DNA from 3 places in the Promicromonospora sp. Marseille-Q5078 genome. Region 3 is predicted to be linked to each of the others. Evidence: predicted binding sites of a transcription regulator. Region 3 holds the regulator's gene; each other region holds the start of a gene.
What was found. Region 3 encodes HspR, which represses chaperone genes until heat shock. Its sites were predicted from a motif close to AAGTTGAGTCNNNNNGACTCAACTT; they were not measured.

Region 1: a site for HspR is predicted at 2,611-2,635, ahead of clpB (ATP-dependent chaperone ClpB). Genes of this name have one in related genera too.
Region 2: a site for HspR is predicted at 2,739-2,763, ahead of ACQFYA_RS01630 (Hsp20/alpha crystallin family protein). Genes of this name have one in related genera too.

Annotation. Positions count from the first base shown of each region.
Region 1 is NZ_JBNPQG010000001.1:644,736-650,513, reverse strand. Features, by position in the region: gene clpB (ATP-dependent chaperone ClpB) at 1-2,561, opposite strand, end outside; gene ACQFYA_RS03000 (LppM family (lipo)protein) at 2,710-3,828, shown strand; gene ACQFYA_RS02995 (alpha/beta hydrolase) at 3,839-4,843, shown strand; gene ACQFYA_RS02990 (AlkA N-terminal domain-containing protein) at 4,940-5,778, shown strand, end outside.
Region 2 is NZ_JBNPQG010000001.1:356,705-362,482, reverse strand. Features, by position in the region: gene ACQFYA_RS01645 (DUF6318 family protein) at 1-62, shown strand, start outside; gene ACQFYA_RS01640 (hypothetical protein) at 124-1,035, shown strand; gene ACQFYA_RS01635 (pectate lyase family protein) at 1,250-2,698, shown strand; gene ACQFYA_RS01630 (Hsp20/alpha crystallin family protein) at 2,800-3,213, shown strand; gene kilB (plasmid transfer protein KilB) at 3,329-3,841, shown strand; gene ACQFYA_RS01620 (HepT-like ribonuclease domain-containing protein) at 3,817-4,146, opposite strand; gene ACQFYA_RS01615 (nucleotidyltransferase domain-containing protein) at 4,143-4,691, opposite strand; gene ACQFYA_RS01610 (NAD(P)/FAD-dependent oxidoreductase) at 4,799-5,778, shown strand, end outside.
Region 3 is NZ_JBNPQG010000001.1:4,034,619-4,040,396, forward strand. Features, by position in the region: gene ACQFYA_RS18565 (sigma-70 family RNA polymerase sigma factor) at 1-156, opposite strand, end outside; gene ACQFYA_RS18570 (hypothetical protein) at 389-1,153, shown strand; gene ACQFYA_RS18575 (DUF1540 domain-containing protein) at 1,240-1,548, opposite strand; gene ACQFYA_RS18580 (heat shock protein transcriptional repressor HspR) at 1,704-2,132, opposite strand; gene ACQFYA_RS18585 (DnaJ C-terminal domain-containing protein) at 2,170-3,186, opposite strand; gene grpE (nucleotide exchange factor GrpE) at 3,301-3,939, opposite strand; gene dnaK (molecular chaperone DnaK) at 3,936-5,778, opposite strand, start outside.

The sequences.
Region 1 (5,778 bases), 3.4 Mb from region 3:
GCGCCCGCGAGCAGCTCCTTGGCGAGCCGGTCGCCGATCTCGCGCTGCACCAGCCGGCGCAGCGGCCGCGCCCCGTACGCGGGGTCGAAGCCCTCGAGCGCCAGCCACTCGCGCGCGGCGGGCGTGACGTCCACCGTGATGCGACGGTCGGCGAGCCGCTGGGCGAACGCCGCGACCTGCAGGTCGACGATCTCGCCGAGCTCCTCGACGCTCAGCGCGTCGAAGACCACGACGTCGTCGAGCCGGTTGAGGAACTCCGGCTTGAACGACGCGCGCACGGCCGCCAGCACGGCCTCGCGGCGGGCGTCGTCGTCCAGGCCCGGGTCCACGAGGAACTGCGAGCCCAGGTTCGACGTCAGCACGAGGATGACGTTGCGGAAGTCGACCGTGCGGCCCTGGCCGTCGGTGAGGCGGCCGTCGTCGAGCACCTGCAGCAGGATGTCGAAGACCTCCGGGTGCGCCTTCTCGACCTCGTCCAGCAGGACGACGGAGTACGGGCGTCGCCGCACGGCCTCGGTGAGCTGCCCGCCCTCCTCGTAGCCGACGTAGCCCGGAGGAGCGCCGACCAGCCGGGACACCGTGTGCTTCTCGGAGTACTCGGACATGTCGATGCGCACCATGGCGCGCTCGTCGTCGAAGAGGAAGTCGGCGAGCGACTTGGCCAGCTCCGTCTTGCCGACGCCGGTCGGGCCGAGGAACAGGAACGACCCGGTGGGCCGGTCGGGGTCGGCCACGCCCGCCCGCGAGCGCCGCACGGCGTCGGAGACGGCGCGCACCGCGGCGGCCTGGCCGATGAGCCGCTCGCCGAGCACGTCCTCCATGTGCAGCAGCTTCTCCGACTCGCCCTGCAGCATGCGCCCGGCGGGGATGCCCGTCCAGGCGGAGACCACCTCGGCGATCTCGTCGGCGCCCACCTTGTCGGCGATCATCGGCCCCTCGCTGGTCGAACCCGTCGAGACCCCGTCGGAGGTTTCGACGAGCTCGACCGACGACGCGGCCTCGGCCCGCTCCGCGTCCGCGAGCTCGCGCTCCACCTGCGGGATCTCGCCGTACAGCAGGCGCGCGGCGGCCTCGAGGTCGCCCTCGCGCTGCAGCCGGTCGGACTCGGTGCGCAGCTCGTCGATGCGCGCGCGCAGGTCGCCGACCCGGTTGTGGCCGGCCTTCTCCGACTCCCAGCGGGCCGTGAGCGCGGCGAGCTGCTCGCGGGTGTCCGCGAGGTCGGCGCGCAGCCGCTCCAGCCGCTCCTTCGACGCGGCGTCATCGGACTCCTTGAGCACGACCTCCTCCATCTCGAGGCGCGTGACGACGCGCTGCAGCTCGTCGATCTCGATGGGCGAGGAGTCCATCTCCATGCGCAGGCGCGACGCCGCCTCGTCGACCAGGTCGATCGCCTTGTCGGGGAGCTGGCGGCCGGTGATGTACCGGTCGGACAGCGCGGCGGCGGCGACCAGCGCGGAGTCCGCGATCGTCACCTTGTGGTGCGCCTCGTACCGCTCCTTGAGCCCGCGCAGGATGGCGACCGTGTCCGCCACGGACGGCTCGCCGACGAACACCTGCTGGAAGCGGCGCTCGAGGGCCGGGTCCTTCTCGATGTGCTCCCGGTACTCGTCGAGGGTCGTGGCGCCGACGAGGCGCAGCTCGCCGCGGGCGAGCATCGGCTTGAGCATGTTGCCCGCGTCCATCGCGCCCTCGCCGCCGGCGCCCGCGCCGACGACGGTGTGCAGCTCGTCGATGAAGGTGACGACCTCGCCGTCCGAGGCGGTGATCTCCTCGAGCACGGCCTTGAGCCGCTCCTCGAACTCGCCGCGGTACTTGGCGCCCGCGACCATGCCGGCCAGGTCGAGCGCGACGAGGCGCTTGCCCTGCAGCGACGTGGGGACGTCGCCCGCGACGATGCGCTGGGCCAGTCCCTCGACGACGGCGGTCTTGCCGACGCCGGGCTCGCCGATGAGCACGGGGTTGTTCTTGGTGCGGCGGCTCAGCACCTGCACGACGCGGCGGATCTCGGAGTCGCGGCCGATGACGGGGTCGAGCTTGCCGTCCCGCGCGCGCTGAGTGAGGTCAGTGCCGTACTGCTCGAGCGCCTTGTACGTGCCCTCGGGGTTGGGGGTGGTGACCCGCGAGGAGCCGCGCACGGCGGGCAGCGCGGCGCGCAGGGCGTCCGCGGTGGCGCCGGCCTCCGTCAGCGCCTGCGCGGCGGGCGACTGCCCCGCGGCCAGGCCGATGAGCAGGTGCTCGGTCGAGACGTACTCGTCGCCCAGCCCCTCGGCCTCCTTGCCCGCGTTCTCCAGCACGGCGCTCATCGCGCGCGAGGGCGACGGCTGGGCGACGGCACTGCCGCTGACCTGCGGCAGGGCGACGAGGGCGGCGCGGGCGCGCTGGCCGATCTGCTGCGCGCCGGCACCGACGGCGTCGAGCAGGCCGACGGCGACTCCGCCGGTCTGCTGGAGCAGCGCCTGCAGCAGGTGCACCGGCTCGAGCTGCGGGTTGCCCGCAGCCGACGCCGACTGGACGGCGTCGCCGAGCGCCTGCTGCGACATGGTCGTGAGCTTGATGTCCATGGAACCTCCGGGATGACACGGGACGACGTCTGCTGAGGGAACGTCGCCAAAGTTGAGTCTATTCCGCTCAACTTTGATGGCAAGACGGGGTGTGCGCCCAGGTGACGGCCCGGTGGCTGGTGGCTCCCGCCTGCGGGATGCTGGGTCGGTGACCACTCCAGCCCGCGGCCCCCGTCGCCGCCTCCGCACCGCGATCGCGGCGACGCTCGCCGCCGTCGGCCTCCTCGTCCTCGCCGGGTGCTTGAGGTTGGACATGGACATGACGGTGTCCGAGGACGACACCGTCTCGGGCACGATGATCGCGGCATTCTCCAACCAGCTCGCGGAGACCTTGGGCATGGAACCCGGCGAGCTCTGGGACCAGGCCGGCGGCGAGCTCGGGCTGGACCTGCCCGAGGGTGCCACGCAGGAGCCGTACTCGGACGACGAGTACACCGGCACACGGATCACGTTCACAGACACCCCAATCGAGGACGTCGGGGGCAACGGTGCCGCCGACGTGTCCATCACCCGCGACGGCGACGAGTACGTGGTGGACGGCACGGTGGACCTCTCCGAGGGCGCCGACCAGCTCGAGCAGCTGCCGCAGAACGTGCAGGACGCCTTCGACGTGCAGCTCTCCATCACGTTCCCCGGCGCGGTCAGCGACGTCTCCGACTCCGGGCAGGTCGACGGCACCACGGTCACCTGGACGCCGGCGATCGGCGAGAACACCGAGATCCACGCGCGCGGCGCCGCCGAGGAGGGCGCCGGCGGGTTCCCGTGGTGGATCGTCGGGCTCGTGGTCGGCCTGATCGTCATCGGGCTCGTCGTCTGGTTCGTCGTACGGAACAACCGCCGGTCGGCCACGGCCACCGGCACCACGACCGGGGACACCGCGCTCGCCGCCGGCGCCGCGCCCGGTGCGGTGCCCGCCCCCGGCGCCGGCCCGACGCCGGAGGAGCAGGTCTTCGGCGCGCCGCCCGCCGCGGCGCCGCCGACGGAGCCGACGACCGGCCCCGTCGCCGAGCCGTACGAGCCCGAGCGCGCGCCCGACGCCGCCCCGACGACGGGCGCGACCACCGGCCCCGTCGCCGAGCCGCTGGAGCCCGGGCGTCCCGGCGAGGAGGACACCGTCCGCGAGCCCGCCGTCGAGCCCGGCGTCGAGCCCGGCACGGAGTCGCCGGTCACCGAGGAGCCCGTCGTGGATGAACCCCTCACCGACGAGCCCGGCACCGACGAGCCCGGCACCGAGCGCCGCCCGACCGACCCGCCGCAGGGTGCCTGACGCACCGGCCGTGCCACGCCCCGACGCCGGGGCGTGGCGCGAGGACGTGCTCGGGCCGGAGTTCCAGGCGCGCACGCTCGACCTGCCCGGCGCCGCGGAGGCCGTGCTGGTGCGGCACGTCCCGTCCACGCCGGGGCCGTCAGCGCCGGGGTCGCCAGCGCCGGGGTCGTCCATGTCCCGGCCGGCGCGCACGGCCGTGCTGTCCGTGCACGGCTTCGTGGACTACTTCTTCCACCCCCACGTCGCGCGCGCGTTCGCCGCGCGCGGGATCGCGTTCTACGCGGTGGACCTGCGCGGCCACGGTCGGGCGCTGCCCGCGCACACGACCGCCGGCCGCGACCCCAACCTCGTGGACGACCTGGCGCTGTACGCCCAGGACCTCGACGCCGCGGCCGCCGTCGTACGGGCGGCGGGGCACGAGCGACTGGTCGTGCTGGGGCACTCGACGGGCGGCCTGGTCGCGCCGCTGTGGGCGAACGCCCGCCCCGGCCGGGCGGACGCGCTGGTGCTCAACAGCCCGTGGCTCGAGCTCAACGAGAGCTGGCTCATGCGTGGCCCGGCGACGTGGGCGATCGACGTCGTCGGACGGTTCGCGCCGCGGTTCGTCGTGGGGTCGGTGAGCGAGCACTACGGCGCGGCGCTGCACCGCGAGACGGGCGGCGAGTGGGACTTCGACCTCGCCTGGAAGCCGCACGCCGGTTTCCCCGCGCGCGCCGGCTGGCTACGGTCGGTACGGCGCGCGCACCACCGGGTGGCGCGCGGGCTGGACCTCACGATCCCGGTCCTGGTGCTCGCGTCCGACCGGTCCGGGCCCGCGCGGTCCTGGCACCCGGACCTGGTCACGACCGACTCCGTGCTCGACGTCGTGCACATCCGCGAGCGCGCGCCCCGCCTCGGCGGCGACGTCACGGTCCGCACGATCTCGGGCGGCGCCCACGACCTCGCGCTGTCCCCGCAGCCCGCGCGCGACGCCTACCTCACCACCGTCCTCGACTGGATCCAGGCCCTCCACTAGCCCGGCCCTGTGCCGAACAGGCACCTCGGCGGGACGCTCACGGCCGTGTCCGATTCCCGCTAGCACCGGGGCAGTGGCGCGCGTGAGGATGGGGGCATGACGACGACAGCCCGGCCCGACGCCCCGGCCCCCGGCGCGGCGGACACCCGGGTCTTCACGGAGCGGTACCGCGCCATCGAGGCCCGCGACACCCGGTTCGACGGGCAGTTCTTCACGGCCGTGCGGTCCACCGGCATCTACTGCCGGCCGTCGTGCCCGGCGCGCACGCCGAAGCCGGAGAACGTGACGTTCTACCTGACGTCGGCGGCGGCGCACGAGGCCGGGTACCGGGCCTGCAAGCGCTGCCTCCCCGAGGCGGCGCCCGGCACGCCCGCGTGGGACCTGCGCCACGACCTCGCCGGGCGGGCGATGCGACTCATCGCGGACGGCGTCGTCGACCGGGAGGGCACGGACGGGCTCGCCGCCCGCCTCGGGTACAGCGCGCGGCACGTGCACCGGCTGCTCACCGCGGAGCTCGGCGCCGGGCCGCTCGCACTCGCCCGCGCGCAGCGGGCGCAGACCGCGCGCAGCCTCGTCGTCGGTACGGACCTGCCACTGGCGGACGTCGCGTTCGCCGCGGGCTTCGGCTCGATCCGCCAGTTCAACGACACCGTGGTCGAGGTGTTCGCCACGACGCCGAGCGACCTGCGCGCCCGTGCCCGCCGCCGCTCCGCCCCCGCCTTCCAGCACGCGATCCCCCGCGCCGTCGGCCCGGACGGCGCGACGGATCGCATGCTCGAAGGCGACGGGGCGGCGGACGTCGCGCGCGTGCGCCTCGACCTCGAGCTGCCGGTGCGGGAGCCGTTCGACTCCCGCGGCGTCGTGGCGTTCCTCGCCGCGCGCGCCGTCGACGGGGTGGAGGTCGCGGACCTGGACGGCGACGACGCGCGGTACGC
Region 2 (5,778 bases), 3.7 Mb from region 3:
AAGTAGCGCAGAAGTCGGGCGATTGGGTCATTGTCGGAGTCGTGAACGACAAGGAGCATTGACGTGACGCGGATCTCGACGGGCGTTTTCTTGGTGATCGCGCTCCTCGCAGGCTCTGCTGACGTGCCGGACTACGAGGGCAAGACGGACAATGATGCCGACAGTTTGACCGTCGAGAGTTCCAGTGACGCTTGGACCCAGACCGCCAATGGGCGCGAGCCCACGTCCGACGAGCCCCAGGACCGCTACGCCCGCACCGACGCGGTGACGTGCGCGACGCTGGGTGCCGAGCTGGATGCGCTCAGCGGGATCGTCACGGCGCAGGGCGCGTGCCCTGAGGGCAAGGACGTCGCTGAGATCACCAAGCCGTGCGACGACGGGGAGTTCGCCCTCGATGCCCTCTGGGTGCAGCGCGTGCAGGACGACGGCACGTACGGCGACCCGGAGCAGCTGTCGGACGACGAGTGCATCACGCCCGCGGACATCGCCGAGCAGGCGCGGCGCGAGTTCCGGTCGATGAAGATCTCTGCCCCGGTGGCGACGCTGCAGGGCAACCCGCCGATGGTGGTGAACGTGCACTACCCCGCCTACACCACCGCGACGCCGCAGGACCGCGGGGTGACGCTGCTGGGCGTGCCGGTCGTCATCCGCGCGGAGCCGGCCGAGTTCACGTGGAACTTCGACGACCCGTTCTCCCCGAGTGGCAGCACCCTCACCACCACGAGCCCCGGGGAGGCGTGGCAGGAGGGCGACCCGACGCCTGACGCCTCGTGGGTCGGGCACACGTACAGCCGGCTCGGCACGCCCGGCGCGGACGCGGGCACCGCCGTCGACGACCACGGCAACACGTACCGCGCCGGCGTCGCGGTCTCGCTCACCACCACCTGGCAGGGCCGCTTCCGCGTCCAGGGCACCAGCACCTGGACCGACATCCCCGGCACGATCTCGACGACGAGCACCACGGAGCCGACCACCGTCACCGAGGCCCGCACCCGCCTGGTCTGCGCCGACCTCGAGGGCGCCGGCACCTGCTGACCGCCGCCACAGGGCGGCAGCCCCGGCGACGGCACGTGCCGTTTCGGCGTGGGACGCGCGGCGCATGGCCGCGTCCGCAGGGTGGTTCCAGCGCACGACGCACGCTCGATGGTTAGGGTGCTGTCACCACCGTCTCGGTAACCGGTTTCTCGATGATGAGTTCCCGTCGCTGCGATGGATGGACCCCTTCCCGACGTCGCGAAAGGTCCACCCGATGCTCGTCCGCCGCAGGCTAGGCACCACTCTCGGTGCCCTCACCCTTGCCGCCGCTACCGCGGCCGGCGCCCTCACCGCCGCGCCCACCGCCACCGCGGGTCCCGACTCGCCCCCCGGCCGCACGTTCAGCACGACCGACGAGGCTCCGGGCTGGGCCTCGGAGAACGGCGGCACGGACGGCGGCGCCGGAGCCGACACCGAGTCGACGTACACGGTCAGCAACCGCCAGGAGCTGCTCGCCGCGCTCGACAACCGGGGCGACCGGGACGCGCCCAAGATCGTCTACGTCTCGGGCACCGTGCACGGCAACGAGGCCGACGACGGCACCCTGCTGGGCGAGCAGGACTTCGCGCCCGGCTACGACTTCACGAAGTTCCTCAGCTGCTTCGGCCTCGAAGGCTGGAGCGACGGGCTGCACGACTACTGCGGCGACCAGCGGCGACTGCGTGTCAACGGGAGCCGGGCGATGAAGTCGCAGACCGAACTGAAGATCCCGAGCAACACCACGATCGTGGGCCTCGGCGACGACGCCGGGTTCGACCAGGCCACCATCATGCTGCACCTGGCGCACAACGTGGTGATCCGCAACGTGACGGTCGAGGCTCCGGTCGACTACTTCACCTGGTGGGACCAGCCCGGCAGCACCTGGGACGCGCGGTTCGACGCCATGTCCGCTGTCACCTCGACCAACGTCTGGGTGGACCACGTCACCCTCACCGACGGCAAGCATCTCGACCGCGACGCCCCGCTCGGGCCCGACGGCGAGCCGGCGAACCGGCACGACGGCCTGTTCGACATCGAAGACGGCTCGGACTTCATCACCGTCAGCAACTCACTGATCACCAACCACGACAAGGCGATGATGCTGGCCTCCGGTGACGAGCACGGGGACAAGGAGCGCGGGCACCTGAACGTCAGTTACATGGGCAACTTCTTCGACGGCGTCGGGCAGCGCTCCCCGCGGGTCCGGTTCGGGCAGGTGCACGTGGTGAACAACTACTTTCTCGGCCGGGTCAACGACCCGGAGTCGCCGATGACCAGCGCGGCCGCCGTCGACGGTGGGTACGACTATTTCATCGGCCTCGGCTACGAGTCCCAGGTGTTCTCCGAGCGCAACTCGTTCGACTACACGGGACCGGGAGCGGACGCCACGGTCGCCGTGAGCGTGTGGAACGCGACCCGCTTCGCGGACGAGGGCTCGTGGTTCAAGCAGCGCCCCGTCGACCTGGAGTCGATCGCTGCGACGCAGTACGACGAGCGCGTCGCGGAGGCGGCCTCGACCGGCGAACCGCTGCCCGACTGGGCGACGGCCGGCTTCACGGCGACCGTGGACTGGGTGCCGCCGTACGCGTACGAGCCGCTCACCACGGCATCCGCGGTGGAACGACACGCGCGCACCGCGACCGGCGCTGGGACCCTCTCCGTCCCCACCCCGTCCACCCGCTGACCCGCGCGTCCGCGGGCGAGTCCGCCGTCGGCGAACCCGGAAATTGAGTCGGGGTGGCTCAAGTTGTACCCGTCAGCAGCACCCACCTGGAGGAGGACAGCATGACCACCACCCTGACCCGCACCCCGTTCGCCGACGCGTGGCTCCGCGACCTGTGGACCCCGCGCCTCGCGACCGAGGGCCCCGTGCCCGCCGCCGACGTGTACCGCGACGGCGAGGACCTCGTCGCCCGCCTCGACCTGCCGGGCATCGACCCGGCCGAGGACGTCACCGTCGAGGTCGAGGGCCGCAAGCTCGTCGTGCGCGGCGAGCGGAAGGACCAGCGCTCGGAGGAGTCCGAGGGCCGCCGCATCTCGGAGGTCCGCTTCGGCTCGTTCCGCCGCGTCGTCACGCTGCCGAAGGCCGTGGACGGCGACGCCGTCCGCGCTGCCTACGACGCGGGCGTCCTGACGGTCACCGTCGTCGGTGTCTTCACCGGCACGACGCCGCAGCGCATCGAGGTCACCACCGCCTGATCCACGGATCACGCACCGCTCGACGGCGCCCCGGTCGCACCCGCGACCGGGGCGCCGTCGTCGTGTCGACCATCAGGAGGCGCACAGAGGGCTTGACGTGCTATCTCCATGAACCATGGAAGCAGTCGCCGCCGCTGTAGCCGTCGTCGGAACCCTCCTCGGTGTCCTCTTTCAGCACCGGTTCCAAAGAAAGAGCGTCATCGAAGCGGGAGAGGTCGCCCGCCTGGAGAAGCTCCGACAGGAACGCCTGCTCGCCTGCGCCGAGTATGCGGGGGCGCTCGCCAGGTACAGGCGCGGACAGATCGACCGTTGGTACGCGCGATACCAGCACGACGATTCACCGGTTCCTGAGCACGACCACGAGGTACGCCGACAGCGAGACATCACTCAGCAGGCGTTGTTCCGCCTGCAGCTGCTCTCAGATTCCGATGAGATCGTCCAGCAGGCGGAGTCGCTCTTCGTCAGCATGAACGCCTTCAAGCCGGCCAGCTCGCGCCGCGAGGTCGAGGCGGTTCGCGATTCGACCCATGCACGAATCCGGGAGTTCGTCCGCGCGGCCGGACGCGACCTTGATCCGGCCGGGCCAGTCCGCGCGCACACCGATCAGTCCGGACGATCGATCAGGTGATCGAGCGCGGCCCAGAAGGCACCCAGATCGTTCTCTACCGTCGCCCTGACGATCTCACCGTCCACCGCCGTGTAGCCATGGACGATGCGGTTGCGGGTCGCCCAGACCGCTGGCCAGCCGTCCCCGAACGCCTCCGCACGGCCTCTCTCGCTCAGCCGCGACGCGCTGTCGATGGCGGCCGCTAGGCGAAGGCACACCGCGTCGACGGTCATCTGCGCGTCCCAGGATCCCTCTGCGACGTGACGCTGAAGCATCGCGAGGTGCTCCAACGATTCGCGCGCGAGCTGGGCGTCGGTGCGCTTCACAGAGGTATCGCGCGGACGGACTCCCGCACGGCGGGTCGCAGCGATCTCTCGGGAACGACGTCGACCGGGCGACCGAGGAGACCTTCCAGCTCGACCTCGAGCGCACCCAGCGCGAAGAGCCCGACACCGTCGTCGAGGTCGACAAGGAGGTCGACATCAGAGTTCGCGGCCGAGGTCCCCTCGGCGACCGACCCGAAGAGCCGCACCCGCCGGGCGCCGTGCCGCGCGGCAGCGGCGACGATGTCGTCCCGGTGGACCCGGAGCACCTCGTCGAGGGCAGACCTGCGCGCGGGCGCGCCGGCGGAACCGGCTGGCAGCTGGTCGGGTCCCGCTCGGTCGAGCAGCCTCTTGACCTCGGGCTGGCTCCGGCCGAGAGCGTCGGCGATCCGACGCTGGCTCCAGCCGAGGCCCTGCCCCTGCCGAGCGCCTCGTTCCAGGGTCGTCCGCGCCTCGAGGCGGAGTGCCGAGGCCCGGTCCGCCAAGGCGCCGAGATAGTCGGCGAAGGCCCTCTCGACGGCCGATCCGTCCGCGTCGTCCTGGGTCATCAGCACCTCCGATAGCAGATGCTATCGAAACGGTCGTCACACCGGTACCCCGCGTCTCGTCGTCACGGTGAGCAACCGAACGCGAGACGAACGACCGAGGAGACGAGATGTCGGACAGGACCGAGATCGTGGTGGTGGGCGGCGGGTACGCCGGTGTGATGGCGGCGAACCGGCTGACGAAGCGCGACGACGTGGCGGTGACGCTGGTCAACGCGCGACCGACGTTCGTGGAGCGGATCCGCCTGCACCAGCGGGTCGCCGGCTCGGACGACGCGGTCGTGGACTACCGGGAGGTGCTGGCCGCCGGCGTCCGGCTGGAGGTCGCCGAGGTGGACCGGATCGACGCCCCGGCCCGCCGGCTGGAGCTCGCCGACGGCCGCACGCTCGGCTACGACCACCTCGTGTACGCGGTCGGCAGCGCCAGCGCCGCGCCGACCGTGCCGGGGGCCGCGGAGCACGCCTTCCCGATCGCGAGCCTGGAGGAGGCGGACCGGCTCGCCCCGGCGCTGGCGGCCGCCGGGCCGGAGGCGCGGGTGGTCGTGGTGGGCGCCGGGCCGTCGGGCATCGAGACGGCGGCCGAGCTGGCGGAGCAGGGCCGTGAGGTGACACTGGTCGCCGGCGACGTCTTCGGCCCGTACCTGCACCCGAAGGGCCGGGCGGCGGTGGCCGACCGGCTGGTGCGGCTCGGCGTGACGATCCTCGAGGGGCCCGGCGCCACCGTGACGGCCGTGACGCCCGACGCCGTGCAGCTCGGCGGGTCGGACGGGCCCTCGGGCCGCCACGTCCCCAGCGACGTCACGATCTGGACCGTGGGGTTCCGCGCGGGCGGGCTGGCCACCCGCAGCGGCCTGAGCACCGACGCGGCGGGCCGGCTGCGCACCGACGAGACCCTGACCAGCGTGGACGACGACCGCATCGTGGCCGCCGGCGACGCGGCCGCGCCGTCGGACCTGCCGTTCCGGATGAGCTGCCAGGCGGCGGGCCAGCTCGGCGGGGTGGCGGCGGACACCGTCCTCGCGCGGCTCGCGGGCGCCGGTCCCGCGCCGCTCGCGGTCGGCTTCCTCGGCCAGTGCCTCAGCCTCGGCCG
Region 3 (5,778 bases):
CCCGGAGCGGACGTACTGCCTGGCCACGGCCCGTGCCGCCGGCACGTGCCGCACGTACAGCGCACCGAACGCCTCGAGGTCTCCGCCGCGCACGTCAAGGATCAGCTCGGCATCACTGCGTGCCGAGTCGTCCGATCCCACGTAGACGTCCGTCATGGCCGACCTCGCTCTGGCGACTCCGCGTGACAGATCACGCGGCCCCCCGTACTTTACGTGCGTTCACCCTCTGGTCGGAGGGTGAACTTCCTCAGGAAAGCCGCAGGATTGGCGCAGGATTCCGTGCTCCGAGCAGCGGAGATTGCTTGCCCGGACGACGTACCCGATGAAAAAGGCCCACAACTGCGTCATGATTGCTTGCCATGGGTGTCTCTTCATCATGAACCGGTCCATGAGCGGGCCCGCGGACGCGCCTGAGCAAGGCTCGGACGTGCTCGACCGCTGGCGCGCCACCAGCCTCGCCGAGGTCTGGCTGCGCCCCGACGACTGGTACCACCCTGCGGTCGACGCACTGGTCGAGGCCTTCGACGACGGCCGCTCCCCCCACGCCGCCGCCCACCGCCTCGGGGCCGCGCGCGGCCGTGCCGGCGTCGGCCTGGGCGAGGCGCTCGACGACGTCGAGTGCCTGTACCGCGCCACCCAGCGCCCGGCGGACCCGGACGCCATCCGCGCCGTCGCCGTCGGCTGGGTGCGGGGCCGGGACGCCGAGCCCGCGCCGGGCGCGGTCCGCGACCCCGCCACGGGGCTCCCGACGCGCGAGTACCTCGTCGAGCGGCTGCGGGAGACCTACGGCGCCGCCGTGGGGCGGGAGGACGACGTCCCGAACACGTACTGCATCCTCGTCGTCGACGTCGCGGTCGACGGGCTGGCGCCCTGGGACCGCGCGGCGCGTTCTGCGACGGTCGGGCGGGCGCTCGAGCAGGTGTTCGGCGAGGGGCACCCGATGGCCGCGCTGACCGACGGCGTCTTCACCGTGCTGGCGCGCCGCGACACCGGCGTGCCCGACCTGGCGAAGGCGACGCGCAGCGTCGTGGAGCGCAACGCCGCCCTCATGGGCCTCGGGGACTCGCTGCGGCGCCCCACCCGGGTGTGGGTGGAGCGTCTGCCGTCGTCGCACGCCGCCGCCACCGAGCTGCTGGGGCAGCTGGCCCGCTGATCCGGGCCGACGACACGGCTCGAGCCCGCCGAGACGAGGTCTCGACGGGCTCGATCACTGAGTTTCCGTCAGTCGCTGAGGTTCCGTCAGTGCTGGGCGTACGTGAGGCAGTCGGCGTGGCCCGCGTCGTCGGGGCCGGGCCCGACGCGGATGGCGCCCGCCGCGCACTCCAGGTCGTGGTTGTGGACGCAGTCGCCGCGCTGGCACGCGCCCACGTGGGCGACGACCTTCTCCAGGCCACCCTTGGTGCTCAGCGGGATGAACGTGGCGCACGACGCGTCGCCACGGTGCCCGGCGATGGTCACCGCGCCGGCGTGGCAGCCGTGCTCGTGGTTGTAGCCGCAGCCCTCGACCGTGCACTCGGTCACCTCGGGCATCTCCATCAGAGTGCTCATCGTGCCCTCCTCGCCGCTCGTCGTCGGCTCTCGCCGCCTTCGGCCAGGATATTCCTCTCGCGCGAATATGCACAGTGAATTCGACATCGAATTCACTAAGGAAAGCCTTACCCATTGCTTCGTGAATTAAAGAAGAATTGCGTTGCGTAAGACGGTCAGCCGCGGCGGGGCAGGGGGCGCCAGAGCACCAGCGCCCCCTCCTCGGCCTCCAGCTCCGCCCGCTCGGCGCGACGCACGCGCTGCCCGCGCCGCACGACGACGACGTCGCCCGAGGACCCGGCGGCGAACACCCGGCCCCCCGGCTGCATCGCGAGGGCGGCGAGGCGACCTTCGAGCTGCGCCACGTGTTCCTGCAGGTCGAGGATGCGCCGGATCCCGGCGAGGTTGATGCCCTCCACCTGCGCGAGGCGCTGGATCTCCAGCAGGCGCGACACGTCGCGCTGGGAGTAGCGCCGGCCACGGCCGGCGGTGCGCCGGGGCGTCACCAGGCCGAGCCGGTCGTACTGGCGCAGGGTCTGCGGGTGCATCCCGGCGAGCCCGGCCGCCTGCGACACGGTCAGCACCGGGGCGTCCTCGGTGACCATCGCTACCTCCCTCGCGCGGTGGACGTCGTCGGGGGCCTCACTCCGCGGCGCGCTGCGCCAGCCCTGCCCGCACGTCCTCGTGGTCGCTCTCGGCGGCGAACGCCTCGAGCGCCTCCTTCGCCTTCTTGCCGAGCTTCTGCGGCACGGTCACCTGCACCGTGACGAGCAGGTCGCCCTGCGCCTTCGCGGTCTTCACCCCGCGGCCCTTGACGCGCAGCACGCGGCCCGACGGCGTGCCCGCCGGGACCTTGAGCCGCACGGTCTGCCCGTCGAGCGTCGGCACCTCGAGCGTCGTGCCGAGCGCGGCCTCCGCGAAGGTGACGGGCACGGTCATGCGCAGGTGGGCGCCGTCGAGCGTGAACACCGGGTGCGGAGACACGTGCACGGTGACCACCAGGTCGCCGGCGTCACCGCCGCCCGTGCCAGGGCGGCCCTTGCCGGGGATGCGGAGCCTGCGCCCGTCGTTCACCCCGGCGGGGATCTTGGTCTTGACCTTGCGGCCGTCCACCGTGAACTCCACGGTGGCGCCTTCCACGGCCGTGCGGAACGGCAGCGTGGTCTCCGCCGCGACGTCCGGGCCACGCTGTGGCGTGGTGAAGCCGGCGCGCCGGCCGCCGCCGGTGCTGCGGAAGCCGCCCTGGCCGCCGAGCATCGAGCTGAGGATGTCCTCGAACCCACCGCCGCCCGCGGCGCCGCCCTGGGGGTACTGCTGGTAGCGCACGTTCGGGCCGCCGGCACCGCCGAACATCGAGCCGAAGACGTCCTCGAAACCGTTGGTCCCGCCGCCGCCCGGCCCCGCCGCGAAGCGGGCGCCGCCGCCGGCCATGGCCCGCACGGCGTCGTACTGCCGGCGCTGCTCGGCGTCCGAGAGCACCGCGTACGCCTCGCCGATCTCCTTGAACTTCGCCTCGGCGGCCTCGTCGCCCGGGTTCTGGTCCGGGTGGTACCTGCGCGCCAGCTTGCGGTACGCCTTCTTGACGGCCGCGTCGTCCGCGTCCTTGGGGACGCCCAGCGCGGAGTAGAAGTCCTTCTCCATCCAGTCCTGACCTGTCACGACGCCCCCTTCCTGGTCATGCTCGTGATCTCATCATCCTCGCCGTTCGAGTGCTGGTTGAGCCTGTCGAAACCCTGGGGCGGGTTTCGACAGGCTCAACCGGCGGTCGCGGTGCTACTCGGGCCCGACGACCCCGACGCGGGCGGCGCGGACCACCTTGTCGCCGATGCGGTAGCCGGGGTCCACCACCAGCGTGACGGTGGTGGCGGTCGCGTCGGCGTCGGCCTGATGCATGAGGGCCTCGTGCACCGTCGGGTCGAACTCCTCCCCGACCTGGCCGAACCGCTCGACCCCGAACCGCGCCAGCGACGCGTCGAGCTTCTCCGCGATGGCCGCCATGGGCCCGCTCAGCTCGGCGTGCTGCTTGGCGCGCTCGATGTCGTCGAGCACGGGCAGCAGCGCAGTGAGCACGTCCTGCGTGCCCTGCACCCGCGCCGCCTCCTGGTCGCGGATCGACCGGTTGCGGTAGTTGGTGAACGACGCCCGCTCGCGCTGCAGCGCGTCCAGGTGATCCGCCGCCTCGGCCTTGGCCTTGAGCACCTCGGCGCTCTCGGCGGCCTCGCCCTCGGGCTCGAAGTCGAGCGCCGCGAGCGGGTCGCCCTCCCCCGCCTCGGAGCCGGGCTCGGGGGCGGGCTCGGCGGCGCGCGCCTCGCCCGACTCCGGGTCGACCTTGCGCTTGTCGGTGAACTGGAACGGGGTCTCCCCCGAGCCCTCGTCAGGCTCGGGGGTCCCCTGCGGGTTCTGGTCCGTCACTTCTTGTCGTCCTCGTCGTCGACGATCTCGGCGTCGACCACGTCCTCGTCGGAGGCGGACGTGCTGCCCGCCGCCGAGGCGGCGTCGTCGGCGGCGGCCTCGGGCTCGCCCGCGGCCTGCTCCTGCTCGGCCGTGGCGTAGAGCGCCTGGCCGATCTTCTGCGACGAGGCGCCGAGCTTCTCGTACGCGGTCTTGACGGCGTCGGCGTCCTCGCCCTCCAGGGCGGTCTTGACGCCGGCGATGTCCGCCTCGACCTCGGTCACGACCTCGGCGGGAAGCTTGTCGCGGTTGTCCGCGATCTGCTTCTCCATCGAGTACGCGAAGGCCTCGGCCTGGTTGCGGGTCTCGGCCTCCTCGCGACGCTTCTTGTCCTCGGCCGCGTGCTCCTCGGCGTCCTTCACCATGCGGTCGATGTCCTCCTTGGGGAGGGCCGACCCGCCGGTGATCTTCATCGACTGCTCGGTGCCCGTGCCGCGGTCCTTGGCGGACACGTGCACGATGCCGTTCGCGTCGATGTCGAAGGTGACCTCGATCTGCGGGACGCCGCGGGGCGCCGGGGCGATGCCGGTGAGCTCGAACGTGCCCAGCGGCTTGTTGTCGCGGGTGAACTCGCGCTCGCCCTGGAAGACCTGGATCGCCACGGACGGCTGGTTGTCCTCCGCCGTGGAGAAGATCTCGCTGCGCTTGGTCGGGATGGCCGTGTTGCGCTCGATGAGCTTGGTCATCACGCCGCCCTTGGTCTCGATGCCGAGGGACAGCGGGGTGACGTCGATCAGCAGCACGTCCTTGCGCTCGCCGCCGATGACGCCGGCCTGCAGGGCCGCGCCCACGGCGACGACCTCGTCCGGGTTGACGCCCTTGTTGGCGTCCTTGCCGCCGGTGAGCTCCTTGACGACCTCGGACACCGCCGGCATGCGGGTGGAACCACCCACGAGCACGACGTGGTCGATGTCGGACACGGAGATGCCGGCGTCGCGGATGACCGCGTGGAACGGCGCCTTGGTGCGGTCGATGAGGTCCTGCGTCATCTGCTGGAACTGCGCACGGGTGATCTTCTCGTCGAGGTGGATCGGCCCGTTCTCGCTCATGGAGAGGTACTGCATCGAGACGTTGGTGCTCGTCGCGGACGAGAGCTCCTTCTTGGCCTGCTCGGCCGCCTCGCGCAGACGCTGCAGCGCGATCTTGTCCTTGGACAGGTCGACGCCGTCGTTGTTCTTCACCTGCTTGATGAGGTGGTCCACGACGCGCTGGTCCCAGTCGTCGCCGCCGAGGCGGTTGTCGCCGGAGGTGGCGCGCACCTGGATGGTGGAGAAGTCGTCCTCGTCCTTGCCGACCTCGAGGAGCGAGACGTCGAACGTGCCGCCGCCCAGGTCGAAGACGAGGATGAGCTCGTCCTCCTTGCCCTTCTCCAGGCCGTACGCGAGCGCGGCCGCGGTGGGCTCGTTGACGATGCGGGTCACGTTCAGGCCGGCGATCTGGCCGGCGTCCTTCGTGGCCTGGCGCTCGGCGTCGTTGAAGTACGCCGGGACGGTGATGACCGCGTCGGTGACGGGCTCGCCCAGGTACTCCTCGGCGTCGCGCTTGAGCTTGCCGAGCACGCGCGCCGAGATCTCCTGCGCGGTGTACTTCTTGTCGTCGATCTCGACCGACCAGTCGGTGCCCATGTGGCGCTTGACCGACGAGATGGTGCGGTCGACGTTGGTGACCGCCTGGCGCTTGGCCACCTCACCGACGAGGACCTCGCCGGTCTTGGAGAACGCGACGACGGACGGCGTCGTGCGCGACCCCTCCGCGTTCGCGATGACGGTGGGCTCGCCGCCCTCCAGGACGGTGACCACC